DNA from 3 places in the Streptomyces sp. NPDC052114 genome. Region 3 is predicted to be linked to each of the others. Evidence: riboswitches for the same ligand, from Rfam matches in the RefSeq annotation. Region 3 holds a riboswitch; each other region holds the start of a gene.

What was found. Region 3 has a riboswitch for cyclic di-AMP ahead of AB0L89_RS32595 (M23 family metallopeptidase). Riboswitches for the same ligand answer to the same signal wherever they lie in the genome.
Region 1: another riboswitch for cyclic di-AMP. It lies ahead of AB0L89_RS18585 (M23 family metallopeptidase); the one in region 3 lies ahead of AB0L89_RS32595 (M23 family metallopeptidase).
Region 2: another riboswitch for cyclic di-AMP. It lies ahead of AB0L89_RS20715 (C40 family peptidase); the one in region 3 lies ahead of AB0L89_RS32595 (M23 family metallopeptidase).

The regions. Positions count from the first base shown of each region.
Region 1 is NZ_JBFAWC010000007.1:385,629-390,178, forward strand. Features, by position in the region: tRNA gene AB0L89_RS18565 (tRNA-Lys) at 46-118, shown strand; gene AB0L89_RS18570 (alginate lyase family protein) at 546-1,781, shown strand; tRNA gene AB0L89_RS18575 (tRNA-Met) at 1,828-1,901, shown strand; gene AB0L89_RS18580 (PP2C family protein-serine/threonine phosphatase) at 2,144-3,286, shown strand; cyclic di-AMP (ydaO/yuaA leader) riboswitch at 3,508-3,655, shown strand; gene AB0L89_RS18585 (M23 family metallopeptidase) at 3,703-4,550, shown strand, end outside.
Region 2 is NZ_JBFAWC010000009.1:56,033-60,582, reverse strand. Features, by position in the region: gene AB0L89_RS20730 (ATP-binding protein) at 1-427, shown strand, start outside; gene AB0L89_RS20725 (LysR family transcriptional regulator) at 512-1,429, opposite strand; gene AB0L89_RS20720 (LysE family transporter) at 1,514-2,131, shown strand; gene AB0L89_RS20715 (C40 family peptidase) at 2,245-2,718, opposite strand; cyclic di-AMP (ydaO/yuaA leader) riboswitch at 2,722-2,898, opposite strand; gene AB0L89_RS20710 (hypothetical protein) at 3,257-3,565, opposite strand; gene AB0L89_RS20705 (ATP-dependent Clp protease proteolytic subunit) at 3,573-4,208, opposite strand; gene AB0L89_RS20700 (GNAT family N-acetyltransferase) at 4,339-4,550, shown strand, end outside.
Region 3 is NZ_JBFAWC010000018.1:121,141-125,690, reverse strand. Features, by position in the region: gene AB0L89_RS32600 (GntR family transcriptional regulator) at 1-534, opposite strand, end outside; gene AB0L89_RS32595 (M23 family metallopeptidase) at 843-1,646, opposite strand; cyclic di-AMP (ydaO/yuaA leader) riboswitch at 1,659-1,821, opposite strand; gene AB0L89_RS32590 (pitrilysin family protein) at 2,070-3,455, opposite strand; gene AB0L89_RS32585 (pitrilysin family protein) at 3,452-4,550, opposite strand, start outside.

The sequences.
Region 1 (4,550 bases), on a different contig from region 3:
CGGATGCCGGGGCCGGTCCCGCTATGCTCGGGGGTGCACCGACGCGGACCGTTAGCTCAATTGGCAGAGCAGTGGACTTTTAATCCATTGGTTGTGGGTTCGAGTCCCACACGGTCTACCGCGCAGGCCCCTGGTCGGAGGAATCCGACCAGGGGCCTGATGTCGTTCGGGGGGAGGGGCCCGCCGTATGGGGCCGGAGCTGCGACGCCGACAGTTTCGTGCAGCTCCGGCCCTGGCCCATCCGGCTTGTTCCCTGCCGGGGCGGCTCCCGCATGCTCCGGATGCCGGGGAGGGCGAGGGGTGCGGAGCGTCGGCCGGAGGGGATCGGCCTGTCCCCGCACCAGGTGCGTGTTTCGTGTCGGGGACAGCCTGGCACCGCTCGGCGGCCAGGTCTGCCGTCTGAACGAAGAGTTCGGGTCCACGCGGGACAGAAAACGAAACTCCGCCCCATGGCACTCGCCCGAACGGAGAGTCCCGCCGTGCGGGGGGTCCGTGGGCGGGACACGCTGGGTTGCCAGGTCCGCAGGGTGAGCCGGAGGTGCAGGATGGCGGCAGGCGTGCGCGGGGCGGCGCGGCGTGGGGTCGGGGGGCTCGTCGTGGGGCTGCTCGTCGTTCTCGCCGTGGGGTGCGGGGGCGGCGCAGGAGAGGGCGGTGGGGAGAGCGGGCGTACCGCTGCCGCTCGGCCGCTCGATCTGCCGTTCGAGCATCCCGGCGTGCTCGTCAGCGGGGAGCAGCTCGACCGGGTGCGCGCGCATGTGCGGGCGCGGGAGCAGCCGTGGCTGGGCGCGTTCGAGCAGATGCGGGACAGCAAGTACGCGGCGGACGACTATCAGGCGACCCCGTACGCCGTCGTGGAGTGCCCGCCCGACACCCGGCCGGGGCGGGGCTGCGTCGAGGAGCGCGAGGACGCGCTGGCCGCGTACACCCAGGCCCTGCTCTGGAACATCACCAAGGACCGTGCGCACGCCGAGAAGGCCGTGCAGATCATGGACGCCTGGTCGAAGGTGATCACCGGGCACACCGAGGCCAACGCCGGGCTGCAGACCGCCTGGGCCGCCTCGTCGTGGGCGCGTGCCGCGGAGGCCGTGCGGTACACGTACGACGGCTGGAGCGACGGGCAGCTGCTGCGCTTCGAGCGGATGCTGCGCAACGCCTATCTGCCGCAGGTCAAGAACGGTTCCGCCGACTTCAACGGCAACTGGGACCTGGTGATGGCCGACGCGACCATGGGCATGGCCGTCTTCCTCGACGACCACCCCACCTTCGAGAAGGCCGTGCACCACTTCCGGACGCGCGTGCCCGCGTACTTCTACCTGGAGTCGGACGGGAAGCTGCCCGTCTCCCCGGAGGGCAGCGGCATCGACACCGCCGCGGAGCTGAAGAAGTACTGGTTCGGGCAGGGCACCTTCGCCGACGGGCTCTCCCAGGAGACCTGCCGCAACTTCAAGCACGCCAGCTACTCCCTCGCGGCGACCTCGCACATGGCGGAGACCGCCCACCACCAGGGCGTCGACCTGTACGGCGAGGTCGAGGACCGGCTGCGGGCCGCCTTCGAGTTCCACTCCAAGTACCAGCTGGGCGCCAAGGCGCCGAAGTGGCTGTGCGGCGGCACGGTCCAGCGCGACATGGGGCCCGACACCGAGGTCGGCCTGAACCATCTGCAGGGGCGGCGCGGCCTGAAGATGCCGGAGACCGAGAAGTACACGGAACAGCGGCGTCCGGAGGGGACGGACGACCTCTTCGTGGCCTGGGAGACCCTCACGCACGCGGGCAACGCGTAACCGGTTCGCTTCCGCCCTCCCAATGGCGTACTGTTGGGTTCACCGACGCGGGGTGGAGCAGCTCGGTAGCTCGCTGGGCTCATAACCCAGAGGTCGCAGGTTCAAATCCTGTCCCCGCTACTGAAGGCCGAGGGCCCGGAACCAAGCAATTGGTTCCGGGCCCTCGGTGTTTGCTGCCGTTCGCCGTCGTTTGCCGTCGTTCGCTGCTGTTCCGCGTCGTTCGCCGTGGTCTGCCGTCGTCCGGTGCCGTTCTCCGCCCTTCCGCGTAACCCGGTCGGCCCACACCAGGTCGCACCCGCCCCGCGCTGCGGGAAGCCTGAATGGAGCGCGGTGATGGGCGCGGAGTCGGCGGGAGACAAGCGGTGGGGCAGCAAGGCGTAACCGGCGACAGCGGCGCCACCGCGCACGAGTGGGCCTTCGTCCGCGCCCTGCCCTTCCTGCTCCTCGTCGTCGGCGTCGTCTTCGACGCGTCGACCCCGCCGGAGTTCACCGCCGCGCCCCTGTTCACCGCGGCCCCGCTGATCGCCGCCCCCTTCTACTCGCAGCTCAACACCGTCCTGACCGGCGCCGCGGCCGCCTCCGCCGTCTTCTTCCTGCACTACGGCCACCAGGGCACCAGCCACGTCGAGGCCGTCACCGAGCTGATCACCGTGCTGACCGTCGCCGTCCTCGCGGTCGTCATCAACCGCGTCGTGCGGCGCGGCAACGACCGGCTCGCCACCGCCCGCTCCATCGCCGAGGCCACCCAGCGCGCGGTGCTGCCCGAGCCGGACCCCCGCATCGGGGGGCTCGACATCGCCGCGCGGTACGAGGCCGCGCAGGCCGACGCGTTCATCGGGGGCGATCTGTACGCGGTGCAGGACACCCCGCACGGCGTACGGCTCATCGTCGGCGACGTACGCGGCAAGGGCATGGGCGCGGTCGCCGCGGTCGCCGTCGTCATCGGTGCCTTCCGGGAGGCCGCCGAGCAGGAGGCCACCCTGGAGGCGGTGGCGCAGCGCCTGGAGCGGGCGCTGGCGCGCGAGGGGACCCGGCGCGACGGCCTCGACGCCTTCGAGGGGTTCACCACCGCCGTCCTCGCCGAGATCCGGCACGGCGAGGGCCTCGTACGGCTCATCAACCGCGGGCACCCGCCGCCGATGCTGCTGCGCGGGGACGGCCGGCTGTGCGTCCTGTCGGCGACCGAGCCCGCGCTGCCGCTCGGCATGGGCGACCTGGGGGCCTGGCCGGACCGGGCGGACGAGACGGAGTTCCCGCCCGGCGCGCTGCTGCTCTTCTACACGGACGGCCTCTCCGAGGCGCGTGACGTGGCGGGGGAGTTCTACGACCCGGCGGCCCGGCTCGGCGGCCGGATCTTCCCGGGGCGCGCGGGCCCGCACGCGCTGCTCGCCGCGCTCGCCGAGGAGGTGCGGCGGCACACCGGGGGCGCCACGACGGACGACATGGCGCTGCTCGCCGTGCGGCGACCCACCGCCGACGACCCCGACGTCACTCCCCGTGACTGAAGTGCACCCCTCTGCACAACAACTGACGTACTGTCAACGGAATGTGAAGCTCCGGTAGAGGCCGACGAGGGGTCAAGTCGCCCCGTTCAGAACCTCCGTGTCCCGGTACGTACGGCCGAAGAGCGTTAACGATCAACAGGAACGGCTTGGAATACCGACCCGCCGTCTATTAACGTTCGATAACGCAGCGCGGTCGTCCCAGCCGTCACTAGAGGCGGCTCCGTGCGCACGCGCCTAATCCCGCAAGGGAGCCGGGGAACCACCAACTTGGGGTGAATCGGGCATCTGTGCCTCTGTGCCGGATGTCCGTAGGAGACCTTCCTGCTCCGAACCCGTCAGCTAACCCGGTAGGCGAGAAGGAAGGAAAGGAGTGCGCCCCAGTGGCGTCCAACCGGCCTGCCCCCCGAGGCGTGTACGTGCCCAATGACGACGACTTCGGTCCGTACGCCGAGGAACCCTTCGAGGAGTGGAATCCCACCGAGGAATCCATTCGTCCCGTCCGCGGCAGGCACCGTGTGCACAAGAAGGGCGGCGGCGGCCTCGCCCGCAGCTCCACCGTCCTCGGCGTGGGCGTCATCGCCGCCGTCGGCGCGGGCGGCATCGCCACCGCGCAGGGCGGCAAGCCCCCGGTCTCCATATCGATGCCCGACCTGGGCGCCGTCACGGACTCGCTGCCGGAGGCCAAGTCCCTTCCCGGCGTGGGCTCCCTGATGTCCGACGACGCGTCGGACTCCGAGGGATCCACCACCGCGACCCCCCTCAGCACCGCCGGCGTCAGCACCGCCGACGCCCGGCAGGGCACCACCGACGCCGGCGAGGCCCTGCGCGCCCGCATCATGCAGCAGGCCGAGAACCAGCAGCACCAGGCGGACTCCGCCGTGCAGACCGCGGCCGAGGACGCCGCCGTCGAGAAGGCCGCGGAAGAAGCCGCCGCCCAGCAGAAGTCGGCCGAGAAGGAGGCGGAGGCCAAGGCCGCCGCCAAGAAGAAGAAGGAGGAGGAGGCCCGCAAGGCCAAGGCCGAGGCCGAGCGTCTTGCCAAGCTCGCCAAGAGCTACGTCATCCCGACCTCCTCGTACACGCTTACCTCGCACTTCGGCGACGCCGGCTCCATGTGGTCCTCCGGCCACCACACCGGCCTCGACTTCGCCGCCCCCACCGGCACCCCCCTCAAGGCCGTGCACACGGGCACCGTCAAGGAGGCGGGCTGGGCCGGGGCGTACGGCTACCGCACCGTGCTCGAACTCGAGGACGGCACGGAGATCTG
Region 2 (4,550 bases), on a different contig from region 3:
CACTCTGCCGAGCGATCCTGCCTCGGTCTCCGCGGCCCGGAAATACGTCTTGCGGGTGCTCTCCGAATGGGGACTGCCCGGCGACGACGAGGTGGCCGACACGATCAGACTGATCGTCTCCGAGCTCGCCACGAACGCCGTGCAGCACACCTTGGGGCAGTCGCCCACCTTCACCGTGGACGTCGAGCTCGACCGGGAGGAGCAGCTGCGGATCGGTGTCACCGACAGCCACCCCCGCTACCCCAGGCGGCTGCCCGCGGCCGTCCAGCAGGACAACGGCCGGGGCATGGTAATCATTCGCTGGCTCACCGCAGAGTGCGGCGGCAGACTCTCGGTCAGTCCGACCGACGAGGGCGGCAAGACCGTGTGGATCGCCCTGCCCTGGAAGGCGCCGGTCCGGCGCAGACAGCGCGGCGCCGCGCACTGAGACGCGGGACCGGCCGATCCGCCCGCGAGAGCTCGCGTGGGGGCCGCGCCGGTGGGTCCGCGCGATCTCCCGGGCCGTGCTCGGTCAGCCCGTCCCGGCCGAGCGGCCGAACGCCCCGCGCAGCAGCGCCCGGAAGGAGTCCGCCGCGGCGTTCGGCTCGTCGGTGCGGTGCACCACGGAGATCGTGCGCCGCAGGTCGCCCGGTTCCAGCAGGCGGGTGCCGACGGGCGTGACCGCGGTGCGCGCCACCATCTCCGGTACCACGGCGACCCCGAGCCCGGCGCTGACCAGCGCGCAGACCAGTGCGTACCCCGGTGTCCCGACCAGCACCGCGGGGCTCGTCCCGGCACGGGCCAGCGCCCGCTCCACCGCCTGCCGGGGCGGATGGTCCGGCGCCATGCTGATCAGCGGCTGTCCGGCCAGCTCGGCCAGCGGCAGCCGGGAGGTGCCGCTGCTGAGGGCGTGCCCCGGCCGGGTCACCAGGACCAGCTCCTCGACCAGGATCGGCTCGGCCGAGACCGCGGCGGGCAACGGCACCGGATCGGCGGGCTCGTAGGTGTGCGTGAGCGCCAGGTCGACCTCGCCCGTCGCCACGGCGGTGACACCCGAGGGCGGCTCGTGCCCCGTCACCGTCAGCTCCACATCCGGATGCGCCCTGCGGAACGCGCTCAGGACGGGCGGCAGCAGATGGATGCCGGCGGTCGGAAACGTCCCCACCCGCAGCCGTCCGCCGGAGAGCCCGGCGAGCCGCGCCAGTTCGTGCCGGGCCCGCTCCATCTCGTCCAGCACCCGGCGGGCATGCCCGACGAGGAGCTCGCCCGCACCCGTCAGCCGCGCCCCGCGATGGTGCCGGACGAGCAGTGCGGTGCCCGCCTCGCGCTCCAGCTTGGCGAGTTGCTGCGAGAGCGCGGGCACGGTGTAGCCGAGGCGCTCGGCGGCCCGGGTGATCGAACCTGCCTCGGAGACGGCCACGAGAGCGGCGAGGCGTGTGGGGTCGTACATGGCATCTCCCTCAACACCTGCTTAAGGCAGACCCAGGATATTCCACATACCTGCTGAAGGCTCCGCCCGGGCAGGCTGGCCCCCATGGACGCACAACTGGTCGCCTTCACCGGCGTCGCCGCGGGCATGGTCGCCGTGCCGGGCGCCGACTTCGCCGTCGTCGTACGCAACGCGCTCGCCTCACGACGGGCCGGAGTCGCCTGCGCGGTCGGTGTGGCCGGCGGGCTCTTGGTGCACACCGCGCTGGCCGTCGCGGGCGTCGCCGCGGTCCTCGCGGCCGAGCCCGCGCTCTTCCGGGCGCTGCAACTGCTCGGCGGGGTCTATGTGCTCCACCTCGCCCACCGCGCGCTGCGGTCGGCGGCGGTGCCGCGGGCCGCTTCGGGGGACGAACCGGTGGCGCGGGGCGGTGGCCTGCGCGAGGGGTTCCTCACCAACGCCCTGAACCCCAAGGCGTCGATCACCTTCCTCAGTGTGCTGCCCCAGTTCGTGCCCGACGGCAGCCCCGCGATGCCCAGGACGTTGCTGCTGGCGACGATCGTGGTGGCGTTCGCACTGCTGTGGTTCCCGGTGGTGGCGCTTCTGGTGGACCGGCTCGGTGCCTGGCTGCGCAGGCCGCGCACCGCCCGTGCCGTCGAGGCCGTCACCGGCGCCGCGCTCGGCGTGCTGGGTCTTGTGCTCCTCCTGGAGCCGGTTCTCGCGTGAGGGCGGAGCCCGTCCGGGTGTGACCGGAGGTTCTGCGGGGCCGCGGCTCCGGCGCGCGTCACGCACGGGCACCTGGCGGGTGCGTGACGCGCGCCGGACCGATCGCGGCCGGGTCAGCGGACCCTGCCGTACCAGACGCTCTTGGACCAGATCTTCTCCAGGCGGACCACCGTGCCCGTCTTGGGGGCGTGCCAGATGCGGCCGTTACCCGCGTAGATCCCGACGTGGTAGACGTTCCGGCCCGAGTGGAAGAACACCAGGTCGCCGGGGGATCGCTGGGACTTGGAGATGTGCCTGGTCTTGTTGTACTGCGCGGCGGCGGTGCGCGGCAGTTTCTTGCCCGTCTTCTTGAACGAGTAGAGCGTCAGGCCCGAGCAGTCGAACCTGTTGGGCCCCACCGCGCCGTAGCGGTACGGAGAGCCCTTCTTGGAAGCCGCGATCTTGAGCGCCTTCGTCCCGTGTGTGGCTGCCTGTGCCTCCGACGCGAGCCCGGGGGCCACGACGGTGCCGCCTACGACGGCGAGCGTGAGGACCGATGCCGCACCGGTCCTGCTGAGCAGCGACGGAACATGATTCAGCGCAGTCATGCGCAACCCTTCGTCAGCCGCCTGTGAAGGATGACCTGTCGGGTTCGGGCAGGCGAAGATGCCCGGCCGCGTCGTGCTCTGCGGCTTCACCCCAAGGGCGTCGTCCGGACTTCCCGGACGGGCCCGCCGTGCTTGGGTCCTCCACTCCTGCCGTTGCACCGATGTCGACCGGTCATCCGGGTGGCGGCAGGACTCGGCGTCCGCCCGGACCGCCCCGCCGCTGTGGCGGGGGCTTGTCGTCGGAAGGGATCTTGACCCGACAAGGGCGAAAAAACCGAGCCGAAACGGCGTTTTGTGAGGCTCCTCACGACTGACCCGTTCGGGTGGACACTGACGAATTCGGGTTGAGGAGGCATGGTCTGACGACCGCTCGACCAGCGTTGGAATGTGTCATTCCGCCCCCGTTGTACACACCTGGCGCAACTCTCCACGGCAGGGCGGCGGACGCCCTGGTACGCCGTCCGGGGTAGCTCGTCTGGTCCGTTTCGAACCGGTCCGGGACGTTCCGGAGGGCCGTGCGGGGGCGTCCGCGCCGTGGTCAACCGGCCGGGGGCGGCGGCACGGTGACCCGCCGGGCCCGTCGCTCGCCGTCGAGGACGCGCAGGGCCGTGGCGAGTGTGCCGGTGTGCACCTCGCTCTCGCCGCGCTGGTGCATGAGCGTGAGCGCGTCCCGCAGGGCGGTCGCCCGGCCGACGAGTGCCTGGGCGGCGCGCAGTCCGCCGTAGGTGTGCTCGGCGCGGGCGGGGTTGATCCGGCCGAGCAGGTCGACGACCTCCAGATAGCGGTCGACCAGCTCGGCCTCGGCCCGCGTCAGGGCGGGCAGGGGTGGCAGTTCGGGTGGCAGCATCGCCCGCTCACCTCGGATCGCGCGCGGCGAGGGAGGTCTTGCGGTTCGGGATGATCCGGTCCACGAGGCCGTACTCCAGGGCCGCCGGCGCGTCCAGGATCTTGTCCCGCTCAATGTCCGCGGTGATCCGCTCCGGGCTCTGCCCCGTGTGCCGTACGAGCAGTTCCTCCAGGAGCCGTCGGGTGCGCAGGATCTCGTCGGCCTGGATCGCGAGGTCGCTGGTCTGCCCCTGGATCGGTTCGGCGACGGAGGGCTGGTGGATCAGCACCCGCGCGCCGGGCAGGGCGCCCCGCTTGCCGGGGGTGCCCGCCGCGAGCAGCACGGCGGCGGCCGAGGCGGCCTGTCCGAGGCAGATCGTCTCCACGTCGCAGGTGACGAACTGCATCGTGTCGTAGATCGCCGTCATCGCGCTGAACGAGCCGCCCGGGGAGTTGATGTAGAGCGAGATGTCGCGGTCCGGGTCGAGGTACTCCAGGTGCATGAACTGCGCCATCACGTCGTTCGCCGAGCGGTCGTCGATGGGGGTGCCGAGAAAGACGATCCGCTCCTCCAGGAGCTTCGAGTAGGGGTCGAGCGTCCGCGTTCCCGAGCTGGTGCGCTCGGTGAACTCGGGCAGGACGTAGCGGGCGGACGGACGGTTCATGGCACGCCTCTCTTCTTCCGGTCGCGGAGCGGTCCGGGCTCTGTAGAAAATGTACAGGACGTACGTTTCTCTGAGGATGGGGAAGAGCGAGGTGTGCCGCCGCGCGGGGCCCGCGTACCCTCTTCGGGCCATGAGGGAAGACGCGCGGGAACGGGACGAGCGAGGGCTGCTCGCCCTGGAGATGGACGTCATCCACGGCCTCGGACCGGCCGGGGAGGGGACCGGAGGGCTGCCGACGGTGACCGATCCGTCGGTGCGGGCCGTGCTGGCCTGGTCGCCGGGGGCGCGGGTGCTGGCACTGGGTGCGGGCGTCGGCCCCGAGGGCCTCTTCGAGAGTGCGGA
Region 3 (4,550 bases):
GTCGACGATCGCGGCGTGCTCGGACCAGCACGCGGCCGGCGCCGCCGACGGCCGCACGACGTACATCCAGGCGACCTTGTGCCGCAGCTGGGTGAGCAGCGAGCCGAGCCCGGCGCTGCCGGACGCCTGGGCGAGCGTCTCGTGGAACCAGCCGCCCAGTGACCCCAGATCCTCTCCCCGGCCGCTCCTGCACCGCTCCTGGCCCAGCCTGACGAGGCCGCGCAGGACCCTCAGGTGCGCCTCGGTGCGGCGCTGCGCGGCACGGGCCGCGGCGAGCGGCTCCAGCAGCAGCCGGATCTCCAGGAGGTCGGCGGCCTCCTCCTCCGTCGGCTCGGCCACGCACGCGCCCGCGTGCCTGCGCGTGACGACGAAGCCCTCGGCCTCCAGGGTGCGCAGTGCCTCGCGCACGGGGACGCGGGAGACGCCGTAGCGGCGCGCGAGGAGGTCCTCGGTGAGCCGGCCGCCCCTTTCGTACACACCGGAGACAATGTCGTCCCGGATGGCCGTGCATACCGAGTGCGCGGGAATGCGCATGACCCGACCTCCGCTTTAATCACCGCGAAACGCGGTCGACCGACGCTCGTTCCGCGACTCTATTGCAGAACGCCGCAATTTCCGATGGCGGACCGGAATCCATGGATATCTTTTGGCCAAGGAAGTCGCGGGACGCGCGCGAGGGACCGGGAAGGCCTGGAAGACCCCCGGGCGGAGATCGCCGAAAGCCCCGGCTCGGGGCGAGCCGGGGCTTTCGCTGTGGCGTGGGGTGCGCCGCTGTGGCGGCGCGACGGTGCCGCGGGTTCCGCGGGTCCCGTGGATCCCGTGGATCCCGTAGGTCCCGTGGGTCAGACGTTGACGCCGTGCGAGCGCAGGTACGAGACGGGGTCGATGTCCGAGCCGTAGTCGGCGCCGGTACGGGCCTCGAAGTGGAGGTGGGGACCACTGGAGTTGCCGGTGGAGCCCGAGAGGCCTATCTGCTGGCCCGGGGTGACCGTCTGGCCGACGGTGACGCTGAGGGACGACATGTGGCCGTATTGGGTGTACGTGCCGTCGTTCATCTTGATGACCACGTTGTTGCCGTAGGCGCCGCCCCAGCCGGCCTCGACGACGGTGCCGGAGCCGACCGCGTGGACCGTGGTGCCGGACGCGGCGTGGAAGTCGACGCCGGTGTGGCTGCCGGAGGACCACATGGCGCCGCCGGTCTGGTAGCCCGTGGAGACGTAACTGCCGGAGATCGGCGAGACGTAGGTGTTCAGGCGCTTGCGCTCGGCCTCGCGGGCGGCGCGCTCCTTGGCCTCGCGCTCCTTCTTGGCCTTCGCCTTGGCCTCGGCCTCGGCCTTGCGCTTCTCCTCGGCGGCCTTCTTCTTGGCGGCCTCTTCGGCCTGCTGGGCGGCAGCGGCGTCGGCGGCGGCCTGCTTCTGCGCGACGGCCTGCGCGTCGACGCCGGCGGCGAGCGAGTCACCGACGGAGACGGCCTGGGTGAGGCCGGTGTGCTCGACGGCCATGTCGTCGGGGGCGGCGAACGCCTGGCCCGCGAGGCCTCCGATGACGCCGGTGGTGGTGAGCGCTGCGACACCCGCGGCGTTCGCCGTGGTACGCGTCAGGCGGCTCGGACGACGGTGCTTCCCGGTGGCACGGGTGAACGCCATGAAGCGGGTGATCCTTTCCTTCCCTCTCGCCTACCGGGTTAGCTGACGGGTTCGGAGCAGGAAGGTCTCCTACGGATCCCTCGCCTGACGGCAAGGTGTCCGATTCACCCCAAGGGACGTGTGGGTCCCCGGCTCCCCTGGCTCGCGCCGTACGGGGACTCGGCGATGACTGTCCGGTGTCGCGGATGCGACGTACTGCGTGACGGACAGCCGGACCGAACGCTAAACGGGGCATCTTTCGATCGACAAACAGAATCCACCTTTTGTAGCGCACGCCACACACCAGACAGGCAACCTCCATATGAATCCGGACATATGAGGACCCCGGCGACCGAATCGGTCGCCGGGGTCACGAAATGTCCCGACTGCCGGGAGGACCGGCAGGAGGGTCGCCGGGCCACCCGGGGGCGGCCTGACGGTCACTCAGCCGGTGACGACCGTCACCTCGCCGATGCCGAGGGCCTTGACGGGCTCCTCGATCTGCGCGGCGTCGCCGACCAGGACCGTCACCAGGCGGTCCCCCGGGAAGGCGTTCACGACGGCGGCGGTGGCCTCCACGGTGCCCGTGGCGGCCAACTGCTGGTACAGCCGCGCCTGGAAGTCGTCCGGCAGGTGCTGCTCGACCTGGTCGGCGAGCGTGGCCGCCACGGAGGCGGCCATCTCGAACTTCAGCGGGGCCACCCCGACGAGGTTCTGCACGGCCACGTCGCGCTCGGCATCCGTGAGGCCCTCGGCGGCGAGGGTGCGCAGGACCTTCCAGAGGTCGTCGAGCGCCGGTCCGGTGTTCGGCGTGTCCACGGAGCCGCTGATGCCGAGGAGCGCGGCGCCCGACCCGTCCGGCGCCGAACGCAGGACCTGGCCGAACGACCGTACGCCGTAGGTGTATCCCTTCTCCTCGCGCAGGACGCGGTCCAGGCGGGAGGTGAGGGTGCCGCCCAGGCAGTACGTGCCGAGGACCTGGGCGGGCCAGACGCGGTCGTGCCGGTCCGCGCCGACGCGGCCGATCAGCAGCTGCGTCTGGACGGCTCCGGGGCGGTCCACGATGACGACGCGGCCGTGGTCGTCGGCGGTCACCGGCGGCACCGGGCGCGGCTCGGCCGCGGAGCCCGTCCAGGCGCCGACGGTGTCCGCGAGGACGGCGTCCAGGTCGGTGCCCGCCAGGTCGCCGACCACGACGAGCGTGGCCGTGGCGGGCCTGACGTGCTTCTCGTAGAAGGCGCGCACGGCCGCCGAGTCGATGGCCGTGACCGTCTCCTCGGTGCCCTGGCGCGGGCGCGACATGCGCGAGGAGGCCGGGAAGAGCTGCCGGAAGAGCTCCTTGGCCGCGCGGCGCGCCGGGTTGGCGGCCTCGTGCGGGATCTCGTCCAGACGGTTGCGTACGAGACGCTCGACCTCGCTGTCCTCGAAGGCGGGGGCGCGCAGGGCGTCGGCCACCAGGCCGAGTGCCTTCGGGAGGCGGGAGACGGGCACTTCGAGGGAGACGCGGACGCCGGGGTGGTCGGCGTGCGCGTCGAAGGTCGCGCCGCAGCGGTCGAGCTCGGCGGCGAACTCCTCGGCGGAGTGCTTGTCGGTGCCTTCGGAGAAGGCCCTCGCCATGATGGTGGCGACGCCGTCCAGCCCCTGCGGCTCGGCGTCCAGGGGCGCCTCCAGGTGGATCTCCACGGCGACGACCTGCTGGCCGGGGCGGTGGCAGCGCAGCACGGTGAGGCCGTTGGGGAGCGCGCCGCGCTCGGGGGCGGGGAAGGCCCAGGGCTTGGCGGGACCGGCCTGGGGCTGGGGCTGGAACTGCATCGTCGCGGCCTCGGTCACTTCGCCGCCTCCTCTTCCTCTGCGCCCGCGTCGGCTGCGGATTCGCTCTCGTCGGTGGCGGCCTCGGCCGCGTCGGCGGTCACGGGCTCGTACACGAGCACCGCGCGGTTGTCGGGGCGCAGGCGGGCCGCCGCGGCCGCCTGGACCTCTTCCGCGGTGACGTCGAGGACGCGCCGCACGGCGGTGAGGGCGAGCTGCGGGTCACCGAACAGGACGGCGAACCGGCACAGTTCGTCGGCGCGGCCCGCGACCGTGCCGAGCCGGTCGAGCCACTCGCGCTCCAGCTGCGCCTGCGCGCGCTCCATCTCCTCCGCGGTGGGGCCCTCCGCGGCGAAGCGGGCGAGCTCCTCGTCGACGGCCGCCTCGATGACGGGCACCTCGACGTCTCCGGAGGTCTTCACGTCCAGCCAGCCGAGCGACGGCGCACCGGCCAGGCGCAGGAGACCGAACCCGGCGGCGACGGCGGTGCGGTCGCGGCGCACGAGCCGGTTGTACAGCCGGGAGGACTCGCCGCTGCCGAGGACCGTGAGGGCCAGGTCGGCGGCGTCGCACGCGCGCGTGCCGTCCTCCGGGAGGCGGTAGGCGGCCATCAGGGCGCGGGCCGGGACGTCCTCCTCGACGACCTCGCGCAGCTGCTCGCCGATGCGCTCGGGCAGCGAGCCGTCGCGCGGCGGCTGCTTGCCGTCGTGCGAGGGGATCGACCCGAAGTACTTCTCGACCCAGGCGAGCGTCTGCTCGGGGTCGATGTCGCCGACGACCGACAGGACGGCGTTGTTGGGCGCGTAGTACGTGCGGAAGAACTGGCGCGCGTCCTCCAGGGTGGCCGCGTCCAGGTCGGCCATCGAGCCGATCGGCGTGTGGTGGTAGGGGTGGCCCTCCGGGTACGCGAGGGCGACCAGCTTCTCGAACGCCGTGCCGTAGGGCACGTTGTCGTAGCGCTGGCGGCGCTCGTTCTTGACCACGTCTCGCTGGTTCTCCATCGACTCCTCGTCGAGCGCGGAGAGCAGCGAGCCCATGCGGTCGGCCTCGAGCCACAGGGCCAGCTCCAACTGGTGGGCCGGCATGGTCTCGAAGTAGTTGGTGCGCTCGAAGCTC